DNA from 2 places in the Vibrio sp. F13 genome. Region 2 is predicted to be linked to the other one. Evidence: predicted binding sites of a transcription regulator. Region 2 holds the regulator's gene; the other holds the start of a gene.
The links. Region 2 encodes MetJ, which represses methionine synthesis genes. Its sites were predicted from a motif close to TTAGACNTNTANANGTCTAA; they were not measured.
Positions count from the first base shown of each region.

Region 1 (8,190 bases), 610 kb from region 2:
CTAAACAATCACAGCAAATACAAGACGATTTTAAAAAAATTCCAAATCGAAACGATCCTTAAGATCCCCGACCATATTGGGCTAGAGAGTGTTGATGTCTGGTTTCAAGACGAAGCTAGGTTTGGTCAGCAGAACACAACAACACGTCTTTGGGCTACTCGTGGAACGAGACCTCGCGTAGTAAAACAGCAGCAATTTGAATACGCTTATTTGTTTGGCTCAGTGTGCCCATCGAGAGGGATTGGTGAGGCAATGGTCGTCCCTTGGGTTAACAAAGACATCATGATAAACCATCTAGAGCAGATATCTAAAGTCACAGAAAAAGACCGTCATTCAGTGGTAATAATGGATGGCGCAGGATGGCATACCGATGATATTGCTAACCCATTTGATAATGTCAGTATTATCAAATTGCCGCCATACTCACCAGAGCTTAACCCTATAGAGCAAGTGTGGAGTTGGTTAAGGCAACACTATCTAGCAAACCAAAACTTCATTGATTATAACGATATTGTTTCGAAGGTCTGTAGCGCTTGGAATGGATTTCTTGAGTGCAAAGATTGCGTCACAAAAATGTGTACAAGAGATTGGATTGACCTGATCAGTTAATTTTCCGGATTGGTATAATATACGCCATTAGCAAAGCCGCGGATTCTCCTACTTACCAAAACAGCGCGTGTTGGGAGTCTAAACCTCCAACCTTTCCATATACTAAGCCTCAGCAGAAATACTGGGGCTTTTTTGTATCTGCTGCTTCTACGAAGTAATGTTGGGATAACTAGGCGCTCCTAGCTCACCTGCGTGCTCGAATCTCCGGAGTGCCTACTCATTCCAGCCTTGCCATATTTAAGACTCTAGTCTGCACGTCTCGGCAGAAATGCTAGCGCTTTTTATTCCTGTCATTTTTACAAGTATCACTTGAAGTACCATGTGTTCCTTTAGCTATCTCTATCGAACACTGATTTAGTGCAGCCTTGCTGTATTTAATGACTTAGTTCAAAGCTAAAGCTTTCTGTTCACCACTCATCTAGCTCCGTAGTCCTGTTAATAACTAACGCTATTCTAGCGAGACGTTGAGTCCCGTTATTTTTGTTTCCAGGTGAAAGGTGAAGCCTTTCGATTGAAGCTTATATAACTTGAGAGTGGGTTATTGGGTAGACTAACGAGTGAGCAGAAGAACGAGTTCTCAGTATGACTTAACCTTCTGAACGAGTTCTGGCCAAATTTAGTGCTCCCCCGAAATTAAGGCTTTCGATTACTCCAATAATAGTGGTATCAAATATCGATATGAGCTCTATGTTCCACGCATACCTTTCAGCGATAGCTTCAGTATGGGAATTGGTGAGTTTGACTTCCATTGGGTATAAAAAGGCCACCTAAAGTAGGCGGCCTTGGTTGATCTATCTAGGTGTTAATCTAGCTCTTTCTCTGCTTGTTTTGCTTTCTCTATCATAGGAGTGATAGTTGAGCCTTGAACCAGAATAGAAAACACAACAACGGCGTATGTCATGACAAGGATTATCTCTTTAACATCGATTGCTTTGTCTTCAATTACCCAGATACCTGAAGGGATTGAAAGTGCCATGGCTAGTGCTAAGCCACCGCGTAAACCACCCCAAGTTAGAATCTTAATCGACCACGGGTTGTAAGTTCTAAAGCGTTTAAATCCGATGTAAGACAAGAAAACACTCAAGTAACGTGCACTCAATACTAGAGGGACTGCGAAAGCCATTAAGATCCAATCTTCTTGGTGGAATTTGAATAACAGCATCGACATACCAATTAGTAGGAATAATACGCCGTTTAAGAATTCATCTATCAATTCCCAGAAATGATCTAAGTGATCTTCACTCTCTTTTGAGAATCCGATAAAGCGAGTCCAGTTACCAATCATGATACCTGAGACCACCATCGCTAATGGTCCTGATACATGTAGAACTTCAGCAAACGCATAACCAGCAGTTGGAATGCCGATGGTTAATAGCAACTCCATCGAGTGGTCGTCGGTGTTGCTGATTAGGTAATGGAATACAAGACCTAAAACAAAACCGTAGACGATGCCGCCAATTGCCTCTTGAACGAATAGCATGGTCACACTACCGACGGTTGGCGCTTCTGTGCCGAATGCGATAGTAAATAGGGTTACGAAGATAACTAAGCCAAAACCATCGTTGAATAGAGATTCTCCCTCGATTTGAGTAGAGATTCTTCTGGGAGCGTCGAGTTTCTTTACTATTGCTAGCACGGCGATGGGATCGGTTGGAGAGATTAGCGAGCCAAAGAGTAGGCAGTAAATCAGATCAAATTGAATACCGATGAACTGGCAAAACCCGTACAGCACAAAACCGATAAAGAATGTTGAAAACAGCGTAGCACCTAACGCGAGTACTGTTATTTCCCATTTCTGGTCTTTTAGGTTTGGTAATTTGATTCCCAAACCGCCTGCAAATAGTAAGAATCCTAATATCCCTTTTAGAAGGAAATCTTCAAAATTGATACTGGCAACGGTCTCTGAGGCAATGTCTGCCAATTGGAACCAATTATTTTGTCCCGCAATGATAATCAATAGAGATAACATCATTGAGCCAGCTGTGATGGCGATGGTTGTCTGCATTTTACCAATTTTTGTATTCACGAAAGCAATAAGCATGGCTGCAGCGGACAAGAAGCATAAGGTGTAATAGACCGACATTGGGATTCCAACATGTAACAAAGTATGAATATGAATTTTCGTTGTCTCATGCTCAAATAGCAAACATTTTTTTGTCATGACTCAGTAATCAATTTCCTTTTTTAGACGTCTAGACTCCTTTTTAATGTGTGATAGGATGGAGGGATAATTAAAGGAATGAGGTTGTACCGTGGGAAGTAATGTAAGGCAAAAGATTGACGCTCTGTTGAAGCAACGAATTTTACTGATTGATGGTGGCATGGGCACCATGATTCAGGATTATAAATTGGAAGAGCAAGACTATCGTGGTGAACGCTTTGCTGATTGGCACAGTGACTTGAAGGGCAACAATGACCTTTTAGTTCTTACACAGCCTAAGCTTATCAAAGATATCCATATGGAGTATTTGGAAGCTGGGGCTGACATCCTCGAAACCAATACCTTTAACGCTACAACCATCGCTATGGCCGACTATGATATGGAAAGCCTTAGTGAAGAGATTAACTTTGCTGCTGCCAAGCTTGCTCGTGAAGCAGCTGATGAATGGACTGCAAAGACCCCAGATAAACCTCGCTTCGTCGCGGGTGTATTAGGTCCAACCAACCGAACTTGTTCTATCTCGCCTGATGTAAACGATCCAGGTTACCGTAATGTTAGCTTTGACGAACTGGTTGAAGCCTATTCTGAATCGACTCGCGCGCTCATTAAGGGCGGTTCAGATTTAATTCTTATTGAAACTATCTTTGATACGTTAAACGCGAAAGCGTGTGCCTTTGCCGTTGAATCTGTTTTTGAAGAGGTGGGTATTGCTCTTCCAGTGATGATTTCCGGTACCATCACTGACGCATCAGGTCGTACCCTTTCAGGACAGACGACAGAAGCATTCTACAACGCCCTTCGTCATGTAAAACCAATCTCATTTGGATTGAACTGTGCATTGGGCCCTGATGAACTGCGTGAGTATGTCGGTGAGATGTCTCGTATCTCAGAGTGCAATGTTTCTGCTCACCCTAATGCGGGTTTGCCTAATGCATTTGGCGAGTATGACCTTTCTCCTGAGGATATGGCTGAACATGTTAAAGAGTGGGCTGAAAGTGGCTTCTTGAACCTAATTGGTGGGTGTTGTGGTACTACTCCAGAGCATATCCGTGAAATGGCTGAGGCCGTTGAAGGTGTAACGCCGCGTCAATTGCCAGACTTACCAGTTTCTTGTCGTCTTTCGGGACTAGAGCCACTGACGATAGCTAAAGAATCTTTGTTCGTGAATGTAGGTGAGCGGACCAATGTCACTGGTTCTGCGCGTTTCAAGCGTTTGATCAAAGAAGAGCTTTACGACGAAGCATTGAGTGTTGCTCGCGAGCAAGTCGAAAATGGCGCTCAGATTATCGATATCAACATGGATGAAGGGATGCTAGACGCCGAGGCGTGTATGGTTAAATTCCTGAATCTATGTGCTTCAGAACCTGAAATCTCGAAAGTACCTGTTATGGTCGATTCTTCTAAGTGGGAAGTTATCGAAGCTGGCCTAAAGTGTATTCAAGGCAAAGGCATCGTTAACTCAATCTCTCTAAAAGAAGGCAAAGAGAAGTTTGTTGAGCAAGCCAAATTAGTTCGTCGTTATGGTGCTGCTGTCATCGTGATGGCGTTTGATGAAGTCGGGCAGGCTGATACTCGAGAGCGTAAAGTCGAAATCTGTACCAATGCCTACAACATTCTTGTTGATGAAGTCGGTTTCCCACCAGAAGATATTATTTTTGACCCGAATATTTTCGCAGTGGCTACTGGTATCGATGAGCATAATAACTATGCGGTTGATTTCATTGAAGCAGTAGGAGACATCAAACGCGATCTCCCGCATGCGATGATCTCTGGCGGTGTGTCGAATGTTTCATTCTCATTCCGTGGTAATAACTACGTCCGTGAGGCTATTCACGCGGTATTCCTATATCACTGTTTTAAAAACGGTATGGATATGGGCATTGTAAACGCTGGTCAGTTGGAAATTTACGATAATGTTCCAGAAGATCTGCGTGATGCTGTTGAAGATGTCGTACTAAACCGTCGTGATGATTCGACTGAAAGATTGCTGGATATGGCGACCGAATACCTAGAGCGTGCTGTTGGTAAGGTTGAAGATAAATCTGCATTAGAGTGGCGAACTTGGCCTGTAGAGAAGCGTTTGGAGCACTCTTTGGTAAAAGGTATCACCGACTTTATTGTTGAAGATACCGAAGAAGCTCGTGTTAATGCCTCTCGTCCTATTGAAGTGATTGAAGGTCCTCTAATGGACGGAATGAACGTTGTTGGTGACCTGTTTGGTGAAGGTAAGATGTTCTTACCACAGGTTGTAAAGTCTGCGCGTGTGATGAAACAGGCGGTTGCCCATTTAGAACCATTCATTAATGCATCCAAAGAAGTGGGCGCAACTAACGGTAAGATTTTGTTAGCGACCGTTAAAGGTGACGTTCACGATATCGGTAAAAATATCGTTGGTGTGGTTTTACAGTGTAATAACTACGAAATTATCGACTTAGGTGTGATGGTTTCTTGCGAGAAGATTCTCAAGGTAGCGAAAGAAGAGAATGTCGACATTATTGGCCTGTCTGGGCTGATTACACCGTCTCTTGATGAAATGGTACATGTTGCTAAAGAAATGGAGAGACAGGGTTTCAAGCTGCCTCTTCTGATTGGCGGCGCAACCACATCTAAAGCTCACACAGCAGTTAAGATTGAGCAGAATTATTCAGAACCTGTTGTATACGTAAATAATGCCTCGCGTGCAGTGGGTGTTTGTACTTCACTACTTTCTGATGAATTGAAACCCGCTTTCGTTGAGAAGCTGGATATCGATTACGATCGCGTTCGAGATCAGCACAATCGTAAGAAGCCTCGTACCAAGCCTGTCACGCTTGAAAGAGCTCGTGCCAATAAAGTTGCTATCGATTGGGATGCGTATACGCCACCGGCACCCGCTAAGCCGGGAGTTCATATCTTCAATGATTTTGATGTGGCAACTTTGCGTCAGTACATCGATTGGACTCCATTCTTTATGACATGGTCATTGGTTGGTAAATACCCTGCAATCCTTGATCATGAAGAAGTGGGTGAAGAGGCAAAACGTTTATTCAAAGATGCTAATGATTTACTGGATCGCGTAGAGAAAGAGAAGCTGCTTGAAGCGCGTGGTATGTGTGCCATGTTCCCAGCGAACAGTGTTGGTGATGATATTGAGGTGTATACCGATGAATCTCGTACCGAAGTTCTAAAAGTTCTACACAATCTTCGTCAACAAACAGAGAAACCAAAAGGCTTTAACTACTGTTTGTCTGATTACATTGCGCCAAAAGAAAGCGGTAAAGCTGACTGGATTGGTGGCTTTGCGGTTACTGGCGGTATTGGTGAGCGAGAGCTTGCTGATGAATATAAAGCTAATGGTGATGATTACAATGCGATTATGATTCAGGCGGTTGCGGACCGTTTGGCTGAAGCGTTTGCAGAATATTTACACAAAGAAGTGAGAAAGGACATTTGGGGTTACTCGCCTGATGAGGATTTGTCTAACGACGATTTGATTCGAGAGAAGTACCAAGGTATTCGTCCAGCTCCGGGTTACCCTGCTTGCCCAGAACATACAGAGAAAGGCACGTTGTGGGAGTTGATGGACGTTGAAAAAGCCATCGACATGTCACTAACCACGAGTTACGCAATGTGGCCAGGTGCCTCAGTGTCGGGTATGTATTTCTCACACCCTGATGCTAGATACTTTGCTATTGCACAGATTCAACAGGATCAAGTGGATAGCTATGCTGCTCGTAAGGGCTGGGATATGTTGGAAGCTGAGAAGTGGTTAGGTCCAAACATTAACTAGTTTGAATCTATGACGAGCTTTGGTTCGTAAAGTAAAAAAGAGAAAGGGTTGCTCAAGAGCAACCCTTTTTGTATCTGGGGTTTGGTTAATTAAAACCAATTAATTAACCATCGCCTTATTCAAATAACTCTTGGTGAAGTTTTTGGATCGCCAACTTAGAAACAGATGCATCTAGCAAGAAGCACAAGTTGTGTGGGCTTGCTCCGTAACAAATCATACGTAGATTGAAATCTTCCAGAGTGCCAAACACCTGCTTTGCATAGCCTTTATTTTCACTCATGTTGTTGCCAATAAGCGCAACAAGGCATAGGTCGTGTTCAATATCTACAGAACACAACTCTTCAAGCTCCAGTCGAGCAGCTTCTGGTAACTCAGGAGCACCACCTGATGTGTCTGTTTGATCGAGAGTCAGTGAGACACTGATCTCTGAAGTCGTGATGAGATCGACTGAGATCTTATGTTTAGCAAGGATCTCGAATACCTTCGCCAAAAAGCCGTAAGCATGGAACATGTTTGCACTGCGAAGCGTAACCATCGTTTGGTTGCAACGAAGAGCAAGTGCTCTGAATAATGGTGAGCTTTCAACTTCTTGGCGAATCCAAGTTCCACCTAACTCTGGTGCTTTAGAAGAGCCGACAAATACCGGGATTTGGTGGCGCAATGCAGGTACTAGAGTTGAAGGGTGCAGTATCTTTGCACCAAAGTTTGCCATTTCCGATGCTTCACTAAAGCTGATCTCTGGGATAGGAGAAGCTTTAGGTGCAATACGAGGATCTGTGGTGTAGATACCTGGAACATCCGTCCAGATTTCTAGACCAATCGCCTGTACAGATTCGGCAATCAGTGCTGCTGAGTAATCACTGCCACCGCGGCCTAAAGTCGTGGTGTTACCTTCGCTATCAGCGCCGATAAAACCTTGGGTAACGACAACTTGTTGTTGGCAAAGTGGAATCAGTTTCTCTTGCGCTAGAGCGGCAATATCTTCTAGTTGAGGTTCGGCTTTACCAAAATCATCATTAGTGCGCATCACATCTCTGATATCAAAGCGAACAGCAGGAGTGCCTCGTTCAGAGATGATCTGAGCCAAGATGTGTGTCGACATCAACTCGCCACATGCGACAAGGTGATCCGTCAGTTTAGTACTTGTTTGGAATGATGCGGCCTCTGCAGCGCTCGCAATGTCATCAAGAATGCTGTGGACTTCTTTTTCGATGCTGATTGGATCTGCGAGTTGGTCAAGAATTGCGTTGTGAATGTCCGCTAATTGCGCCATTAGTTCCTGACGACGAGCTTTGTCTTGAACACCATTTGCTAGTTCAACCAGCAAGTTAGTGACACCAGAGCATGCACTACTCACGACCAGTTTCGTGTTTGAGTTGTTTTCAATAATGGCAGCACAACGGCTCATTGCTTCAAAGTTGGCAACACTTGTTCCACCAAACTTAGCGACATTAAAAGAACCAGCTACATTAGATGCACTCACGATATATCTCCCACGACTTCCTAAAATAAAATTACGGTTGGGTAATCCAACGTCCGATGTTTTTCGAAGAGAGTTTTAGAGCAAAAAGAGAGGAATTATTAGAATAGTAACCTCAGAAGCTCTTCACCATATAGAAATGGCGACAGTTGACGGGATTCAGCCCGCTCA
Region 1 covers NZ_CP170175.1:1,397,875-1,406,064, reverse strand. The annotation lists one part of gene LMH68_RS06280 (IS630 family transposase) at 1-32, shown strand, start outside; one part of gene LMH68_RS06280 (IS630 family transposase) at 34-609, shown strand; gene LMH68_RS06275 (cation:proton antiporter) at 1,412-2,692, opposite strand; gene metH (methionine synthase) at 2,862-6,539, shown strand; gene lysC (lysine-sensitive aspartokinase 3) at 6,655-8,022, opposite strand; lysine riboswitch at 8,131-8,190, opposite strand, start outside.
Region 1: the regulator MetJ is predicted to act here: its motif matches at 2,794-2,813, upstream of metH (methionine synthase).

Region 2 (8,190 bases):
TGAGAGTGCGCTTTCTCTAAACGCTCAGCCAGCTCTTCGCTCAGTACAGAAGCTTTGTCGAAGAAGTCATCCACAGATAGATCTTGCAGCTCTGCAGGTACGAGCGATTCCACTTTTACGTTTTCAGGTTCGATATCCAAACCAGATTCACGCGCCAGAATCACCAGCTTACGCATCACGTCTGAGCCATCTAGGTCAGCACGAGGGTCAGGTTCCGTAAGGCCTTGTTGCCATGCTAAGTCAACCAACTCGCTGAACGGCACGGTGCCATCAAACTGTTGGAACAACCAAGACAACGTGCCCGAGAAAATGCCAGACAACGCAATGATGTCATCGCCACTTTCACGTAGGTCACGTACCGTGTGGTTAATCGGCAATCCAGCACCCACTGTCGCGTTGTACAACCAATGACGGCTGATCTTAGCGAAAGCATCTTGTACTTGATGGTAATACTCGCTCGATGCAGAACCTGCCACCTTGTTCGCCGAGATTAGGTGAATACCTTGTTGTGCGATTTGCAGATACTTTGCTGCAAGCACTGGGCTCGCAGTCACATCCAGAACCACTGCTTCGTCATAACCTTGAATAGAGCCCAAACGCTCTAACCAGTCGTTACCATTGTTAGCAATAGCTTCGTCGTCAAAGCGCTTACCTACCGAAGTCGCATCAATGCCTTGATCGTCGAACCAATAGGTTTGGCTATCAACCACGGCAACCAATTCAAAGTTCATTCCACGGCGCTTTTCAAGTTCCGCTTTTTGCTCAGCAAACAGGCTTAACCAGCTTGAACCAATATTGCCCTTACCACACAAGGCAATCGCAACACGCTTCTGCGCTTGGAACAGTTGAGAATGAATGCCTTTCACTAGACTTGATGTTTCACTCTTACGAATCACAGCCACCAAGCTTAAGCCTGAGTTCGCTTCTGAGATGAACTCAACCGGCGAGCTCTTAAGCTGCTGGTAGAAACCGTAGCAATGATTAGGGTTCTTAGTCACACCCGCACCCACTGCAGCAATCAGAGAGAAACCTTCTTTTAGCTTAATCTCAGCTTCAATCGCATGGTCTTGGAGATATTCTAATGCACCACCAGCGATCTCTTCTGTGTAGGCAAGACGCAAACAGTGTTGATCCGGTTCAAGCTCATAAGCAAGCGGCTCAAGTTGAGCACGCTTAAGCCCTTCAAGCACTTCACTCTCTAGACGGTCGAAATCATGGCCGTGACCAAAGGTCAGTTGCACGATAAGCACTTCATCCAAAGAGGTAATGATTTTTGCGCCACGACCCGATGCCAGTACACGCTCGATCTGTGTAGAGCCCGCCTCCGGCTGATAGCTGCAGCGTAAGCTGAGATCCATAGCACTTTGAGCCACAGGCTGTAGCGTTCGGCTGTGAAGCACTGGAGCGGCAAGACGAGCCAATTCGCTGGCTTCATCAAGGCGAAGTAGAGGCAATAGACACGCATCTGAAACCAGACGAGGGTCAGCGCTGTAAACGCCTGCCACATCACTCCAAATCGTCACGCGTTCAACTTCAGCCAAAGCACCAATCACGGTTGCTGAGTAATCCGAACCGTTACGGCCAAGCAATACCGTTTCACCCTCGCAGTTCTGAGCCATAAAGCCCGTAATCACCACGCGGCAATGTGCATGCTGCGCCAAGGCTTCTTTGATCAGAGGGTAAGAACGTGCGCGGTCGACTTCAGGCTGAGCGCCCACTTCTGCACGTAAAAAAGCACGCGCATCTTGAGCAACGGCTTGTAAATCATGCTGGCACAACAAAGCCGCGAGTATACGTGAAGACCAAACCTCACCGTGTCCAAGCACTTTTGCTTTTTGTGCTTCGCTCAAGGGAGCCGTTAGCTCACCCAAAGCGGTAAATTCTTGTTGAATGGTTGAAGTAAGTTGTGCGGCTGATTCACCCTCAAGCAGTGCTTCAATCAGATCGAGTTGGAACTGACGAAGTGCTTGTAGGCATTCATGGGCAATACGACCATCTTTGTCGAGCGCTTCAACAAATTCAATCAAACGGTTGGTTGTTTTGCCTGCTGCCGATACCACCACCAAATCAGATGCTGATGAGTATTCTCTAAGAATGTTGACCACGCGTTGGTAACATTCAGGATTCGCTAAACTGCTGCCACCAAATTTATGTAGCTGGCGAAAGGTTGCCATTATTAACCCTCCCCTTCAGCGATAAAGCGCTGTGTTCTTTCAAACGCTTGCTTGAGGTCATCGATTAGGTCTTCTGCATCTTCAAGGCCAACAGATAGACGCAGTAGTTGCTGAGAAACACCCGCTTCTGCTAAGGCTTCTTCACCCATCGCGCGGTGAGTCATCGACGCAGGGTGACAAATCAGGCTTTCAACACCGCCCAATGATTCTGCCAAAGAAAACAGCTCTAACTTATCAACAAAGTATTTAAGCGCCTCGAATGAGCCCGCAAACTCAAAACTGAGCATGGAACCAAAGCCCGATTGCTGTTTCTTCGCGATATCATGACCCGGATGTTCAGGAAGGCTTGGGTGGTAAATAGTGCCAACAAGATCTTGTTGCTGCAGAGACGCTAGAATTTCACGTGAGCTTTCTTCGTGAACTCGCATACGCGCACCTAGCGTACGAATACCACGTAAAGTCATGTAGCTATCAAATGGTGTGCCGGTCGCACCAATACAGTTGCCCCACCATGCTAACTCTTCAGCGTGTTCTTCTGTCTTAGTGACCACAACGCCACCAATAACATCTGAGTGTCCATTGATGTACTTAGTGGTTGAGTGGATAACAAAATCAGCACCCAGCTCTAAAGGCTTTTGGAACACAGGTGTCAAAAACGTGTTGTCGACAGCAACCAGAGCACCAACCTCTTTCGCTTTACGGCAAGTTTCTGCAATATCAACCACGCGAACCAGTGGATTCGATGGGGTTTCAATTAAGATCAACTTTGGCTTAAGCGCGAGCGCCGCATCCAGCGCTGCTTGATCCGATTGATCAACGAACAGAACTTTGAAGTCACCTTTTAGCGAGCGAGTGTTAAACAGACGGTAAGTACCGCCGTAGCAATCGTGCGGTGCAATAATAAGATCATCGCCGCCTAAGAAAGCCGAAACCCATAAGTTAAGCGCCGAAGTACCACAGTTAGTCACAACCGCGCCTTTGCCTGATTCAAGCTCAAACAGTGCCGTCTCTAATAAACCGCGGTTTGGGTTACCAGAACGGGTGTAATCGTACTTTGGCACTTCACCAAAAGCGGGAAACCCATAGTTAGTCGAAAGATAAATGGGTGGGACAACGGCATGGTGTTGCGTGTCTGACTCGATACCAGTACGTACTGCGATTGTTGCTGGCTTCCGGCTGCTCATAGGTGCTTCCTTACAAGTTTTGCGTCTGAGAATCACAGCGGCTTGTCGGCATTTTGCGGCTGTGTTAGATATATGTTATTCACTTTACTTTCATAAACGTGAGACGTCAACACTTCTAGACGTCTATATGTCTTTGCTTATGGCAGTAAATCCCGCTAAAATCACCACTATTAATTTATTCTAACAACTAAAGTGATGAAGGTACGCAATGGCCGACTGGAATGGTGAATACATAAGCCCATATGCTGAGCATGGAAAGAAAAGCGAACAAGTAAAGAAAATTACAGTTTCTATCCCTCTAAAAGTGTTAAAGGTTCTTACTGACGAGCGTACTCGCCGCCAGATTAATAACCTACGCCATGCAACAAACAGTGAGCTACTGTGCGAAGCCTTTCTACATGCGTACACAGGCCAACCACTACCAACGGATGAAGACCTTCGTAAAGACCGCCCAGACGATATTCCTGCTGAAGTGAAAAAGCTGATGACAGAGATGGGTATCGAGTTCGAAGCGTTTGACGAAGAATAAAAACAACTCAGTCACTGCCTTCATTATTGATTCGCTCTAGCTGAACCTTATTTATCACATCGCGCATAGCTTTTTATGATTGCGCTGTGAATGATAGACATAAAAAAACCGACTCCAGATGAGTCGGTTTTTTATTATTCTTTTTGGCTCAATAGAGCAATAGCTATTAAGCCATATAGTTAGCAGGCATCTCGATACGAGCTACGCCAGATTCAACAGCCGCTTCCGCAACTGCTCGTGCTACGCGAGGAAGTAGACGTGGGTCCATTGGCTTAGGAATGATGTAACCCTTACCGAACTCCAGTGCAGTCTCGCCCGCAGCTGCTAGTACTTCAGCTGGAACTTCTTCTTTCGCCAGTTCACGAATCGCTTTAACCGCCGCTAGCTTCATTTCGTCATTAATTTCGCTCGCACGCACGTCTAGTGCACCACGGAAAATGAATGGGAAACAAAGTACGTTGTTTACTTGGTTAGGGTAATCACTGCGGCCTGTACCCATGATTAGGTCAGAACGAACTTCGTGTGCAAGCTCAGGCTTGATCTCTGGATCTGGGTTTGAACATGCAAACACAACAGGCTTATCAGCCATCAGCGTTAGTGCTTCAGCAGGCAGTAGATTCGGCCCCGATACACCCAAGAACAGGTCAGCGCCTTCGATAACATCTTCAAGCGTACGCTTATCAGTGTTATTTGCGAACAGCTCTTTGTATTCGTTGAGGTCATCACGACGAGTATGGATCACACCTTTACGGTCAAGCATGTAGATTTTTTCACGCTGAGCGCCACACTTAATCAGTAGTTCCATACAAGCAACCGCCGCTGCGCCAGCACCTAAACAAACGATCTTACACTCTTCAAGTTTCTTACCTTGAAGCTCGATCGCATTCAGCATACCCGCTGCCGTTACAATCGCAGTACCGTGTTGGTCATCGTGGAATACCGGAACATCACAACGTTCAATCAGGCGACGTTCAATCTCAAAACAGTCTGGTGCTTTGATGTCTTCCAGGTTAATACCGCCGAATGTATCTGCGATATTCGCAACTGTATCAACGAACTCATCGATTGTGCGGTGTTTTACTTCAATATCGATAGAATCTAAACCAGCAAAACGCTTAAACAGGAGCGCTTTGCCTTCCATAACAGGTTTAGAAGCAATAGGGCCAAGGTTACCTAGGCCAAGAATCGCTGTACCGTTAGAGATAACTGCAACCATGTTGCCTTTACCTGTGTACTTATAAACGTTATCAACGTTCTGTGCGATCTCGCGAACAGGCTCAGCCACGCCTGGGCTGTATGCAAGTGCTAGGTCTTCTGCAGAGTTTGCAGGCTTCGTCAGTTCTACGGCAATTTTGCCTGGAATTGGGAACTCATGGTAATCAAGAGCTTGCTGACGGAATTGTTCTTGAGGCGATAACGATTTTTCAGATGATAACGCTTGAGAGGATTGATCTTGGCGGCTGTCTTCAGACATAGGTGTAGGTTCCTAGGATATTATTATTTGGGGGATCTTGTTCATGTTAATGGATGTACTTCAAAGTTCCTAGGTGGTTGAAGCCTCTGTCTCATTAAAAAACGAGATTTCACTACTAATAAGACCAGTGAGCAGTTGAAATTACTATCGCTTGTTGAAGTTTCGTGCTGAATTTTGGTGAAGAGAGATACGCAAGGAATTGCCCTGAAATAGAATAGAGAGGCAACTTATCGTTGGGTGAGAGTGATGCTTGAATAGAAGTCAGTGCTTTCTCAAATTACAGGCAACAAAAAAGGACACCGAAGTGTCCTTTTTCATGTCTAAATAGCGAGAATCACTTCTTGCTAGAAAGAGCACCGAAACGCTTGTTGAAGCAATCAACACGGCCGCCAGTATCTACGATACGTTGCTTACCAGTGTAGAACGGGTGACATTTGTCACATACGTCTAGGTGGATTGATTCTTTTGCTAGCGTTGAGTTGAACTCAAATGTGTTGCCGCAAGAACAAGTTGCAGTAACTGCTTTGTATTCTGGGTGGATTCCAGCTTTCATGGGATAACCTCAAGTAGGCCGTGTCGCTATACGATTCTAAGCCGCACACCACACGTAGTTTAAAAAAAGAAATAAAGACACCGCATCGACACAAAAGAGTGATGAAGCCATACCTTTAAGGCGCAGTATAGTAATGAATCTATAAAGCAGGATCAACCGATTTGATACATTTTTCACCAATTCTCTCTTTATTTCCTTTATCGGCCTGAGATTTCGGGCTGTCGTTGTCGGTATACGCTAACTCGCCACCTTCATCCAAACTGCTTCTCGAATTTAACCGCCTTATCCTTTAGACTGTTCGCTCTCGTCAATTCAGATAAAGCCGTCCCTTTATGCGTCCAATGATTGCCCGTGTGGCGCTGCCTGTTCCACTCGACAAGCAGTTCGATTACAAGATTCCAAACCACCTATTCCCGATTATTGGTGGTCGCGTCTCTGTGCCTTTTGGACGACAAACCTTAACTGGGATTGTCACGGCTCTGGTTAACGAATCAGAATTCGAGCTAGATAAGCTCAAGCCCATTAAAGCCTTATTAGACAACCAACCCGTTTGGCCGGAATCTGTCTATTCACTGTTAATGTGGTGCAGTCAGTTTTATCAGTACCCTCTTGGCGAAACCTTTGCTAACGCCCTTCCGAGCGCTCTAAGAAAAGGCAAAGCCGCCGACTTCGCGACGCTGGTTGAGTGGCAGTTAACGCCATCAGGCAAAGACCAACTGATGCAAGGTTTTGGTCGCGCGGTCAAGCAAGCCAAAGTGATGCACATGCTTGAACACGGCCCGGTTCCTCATCAAGAGTTCATTGATGAAGAAGTTGGCAGCGCCGTACTCAAAACGCTAGAAGAGAAAGGCTGGATTGAATCGGTAGAGAAAAAGCCAACGCGTCAGCCGTGGCCAGTTGATCTTGAAAACGACCAAGACAAGCCTAAGCTCAATGCCGAACAAGCCATCGCGATTGCGACCGTAAATAGCCAAACCGACTTTGGTTGCTTCCTGTTAGAGGGCGTTACTGGCTCAGGTAAGACCGAGGTTTACCTTAATATGATTAAGCCGATTCTCGACCAAGGTAAACAAGCGTTAGTGCTCGTGCCCGAGATTGGCCTCACCCCTCAAACGATTAACCGCTTTAAGCGACGCTTTAATGTACCTGTTGAGGTTATCCACTCAGGTTTAAACGATTCTGAGCGACTGAATGCTTGGTTATCGGCGCGCGATAAAATAGCGGGCATCGTGATTGGTACCCGTTCGGCTCTGTTCACGCCGTTTGCTGACCTAGGTATTATCATTGTCGATGAAGAACACGATGCGTCTTATAAACAGCAAGATAGCCTGCGCTACCACGCTCGTGATGTGGCGATCATGCGTGCGCACAAAGCGCAGATTCCAGTTGTGTTAGGCTCGGCGACTCCGGCCTTTGAGACGCTGCACAACGCTCAGATCGGCAAATACAGTTATCTCACCCTGACTTCACGTGCGGGTGTCGCACTGCCGACCACCAATAAGGTGTTGGATGTTAAAGGTGAATATCTAGAAAGTGGTTTGTCTGCGTCGTTAATTGCAGAGATGCAAAGACACCTCAAAGCTGGCAACCAAGTGATGCTGTTCCTCAATCGTCGAGGGTTTTCTCCGGCATTAATGTGTCACGATTGTGGTTGGACAGCCGAGTGTAAACGTTGTGATGCTTACTACACCTATCACCAATACAGTAATGAGATGCGCTGCCACCACTGTGGTTCTCAGCAGCATATCGTGCACAACTGCCAAGGTTGTGGGTCTGTGAACTTGGTGACAGTGGGTGTCGGTACCGAGCAGTTAGAAGCTCAACTTGGTCAACTATTCCCGGAATACAAAACCATTCGTATTGACCGCGACAGCACCCGCCGTAAAGGCAGCTTAGAAAGCGCGCTCGAGTCGATTCGGAAGGGTGAATTCCAAATTCTTATCGGCACGCAGATGCTTGCTAAGGGTCACCATTTCCCTGACGTGACACTTGTGGCGTTATTGGATGTGGATGGCTCTTTATATAGTAGTGACTTCCGTGCCTCTGAACGTCTTGCCCAGCTATTCATCCAAGTAGCGGGACGCGCAGGACGAGCAAGCAAACCCGGTGAAGTGATCTTACAGACTCACCACCCAGAACATGGGTTGTTGCAAGCCTTGCTACACAAAGACTATAACCACTTTGCTCAGACGGCGCTGGCAGAACGTAAGCAGGCAATGTTACCGCCCTATACCTTTATGACGCTGTTTAGAGCAGAAGCCAATGACACTCGCTTG
Region 2 covers NZ_CP170175.1:2,012,709-2,020,898, reverse strand. The annotation lists gene LMH68_RS09240 (bifunctional aspartate kinase/homoserine dehydrogenase II) at 1-2,174, opposite strand, end outside; gene LMH68_RS09235 (O-succinylhomoserine (thiol)-lyase) at 2,177-3,358, opposite strand; gene metJ (met regulon transcriptional regulator MetJ) at 3,567-3,887, shown strand; gene LMH68_RS09225 (malic enzyme-like NAD(P)-binding protein) at 4,054-5,361, opposite strand; gene rpmE (50S ribosomal protein L31) at 5,696-5,914, opposite strand; gene priA (primosomal protein N') at 6,247-8,190, shown strand, end outside.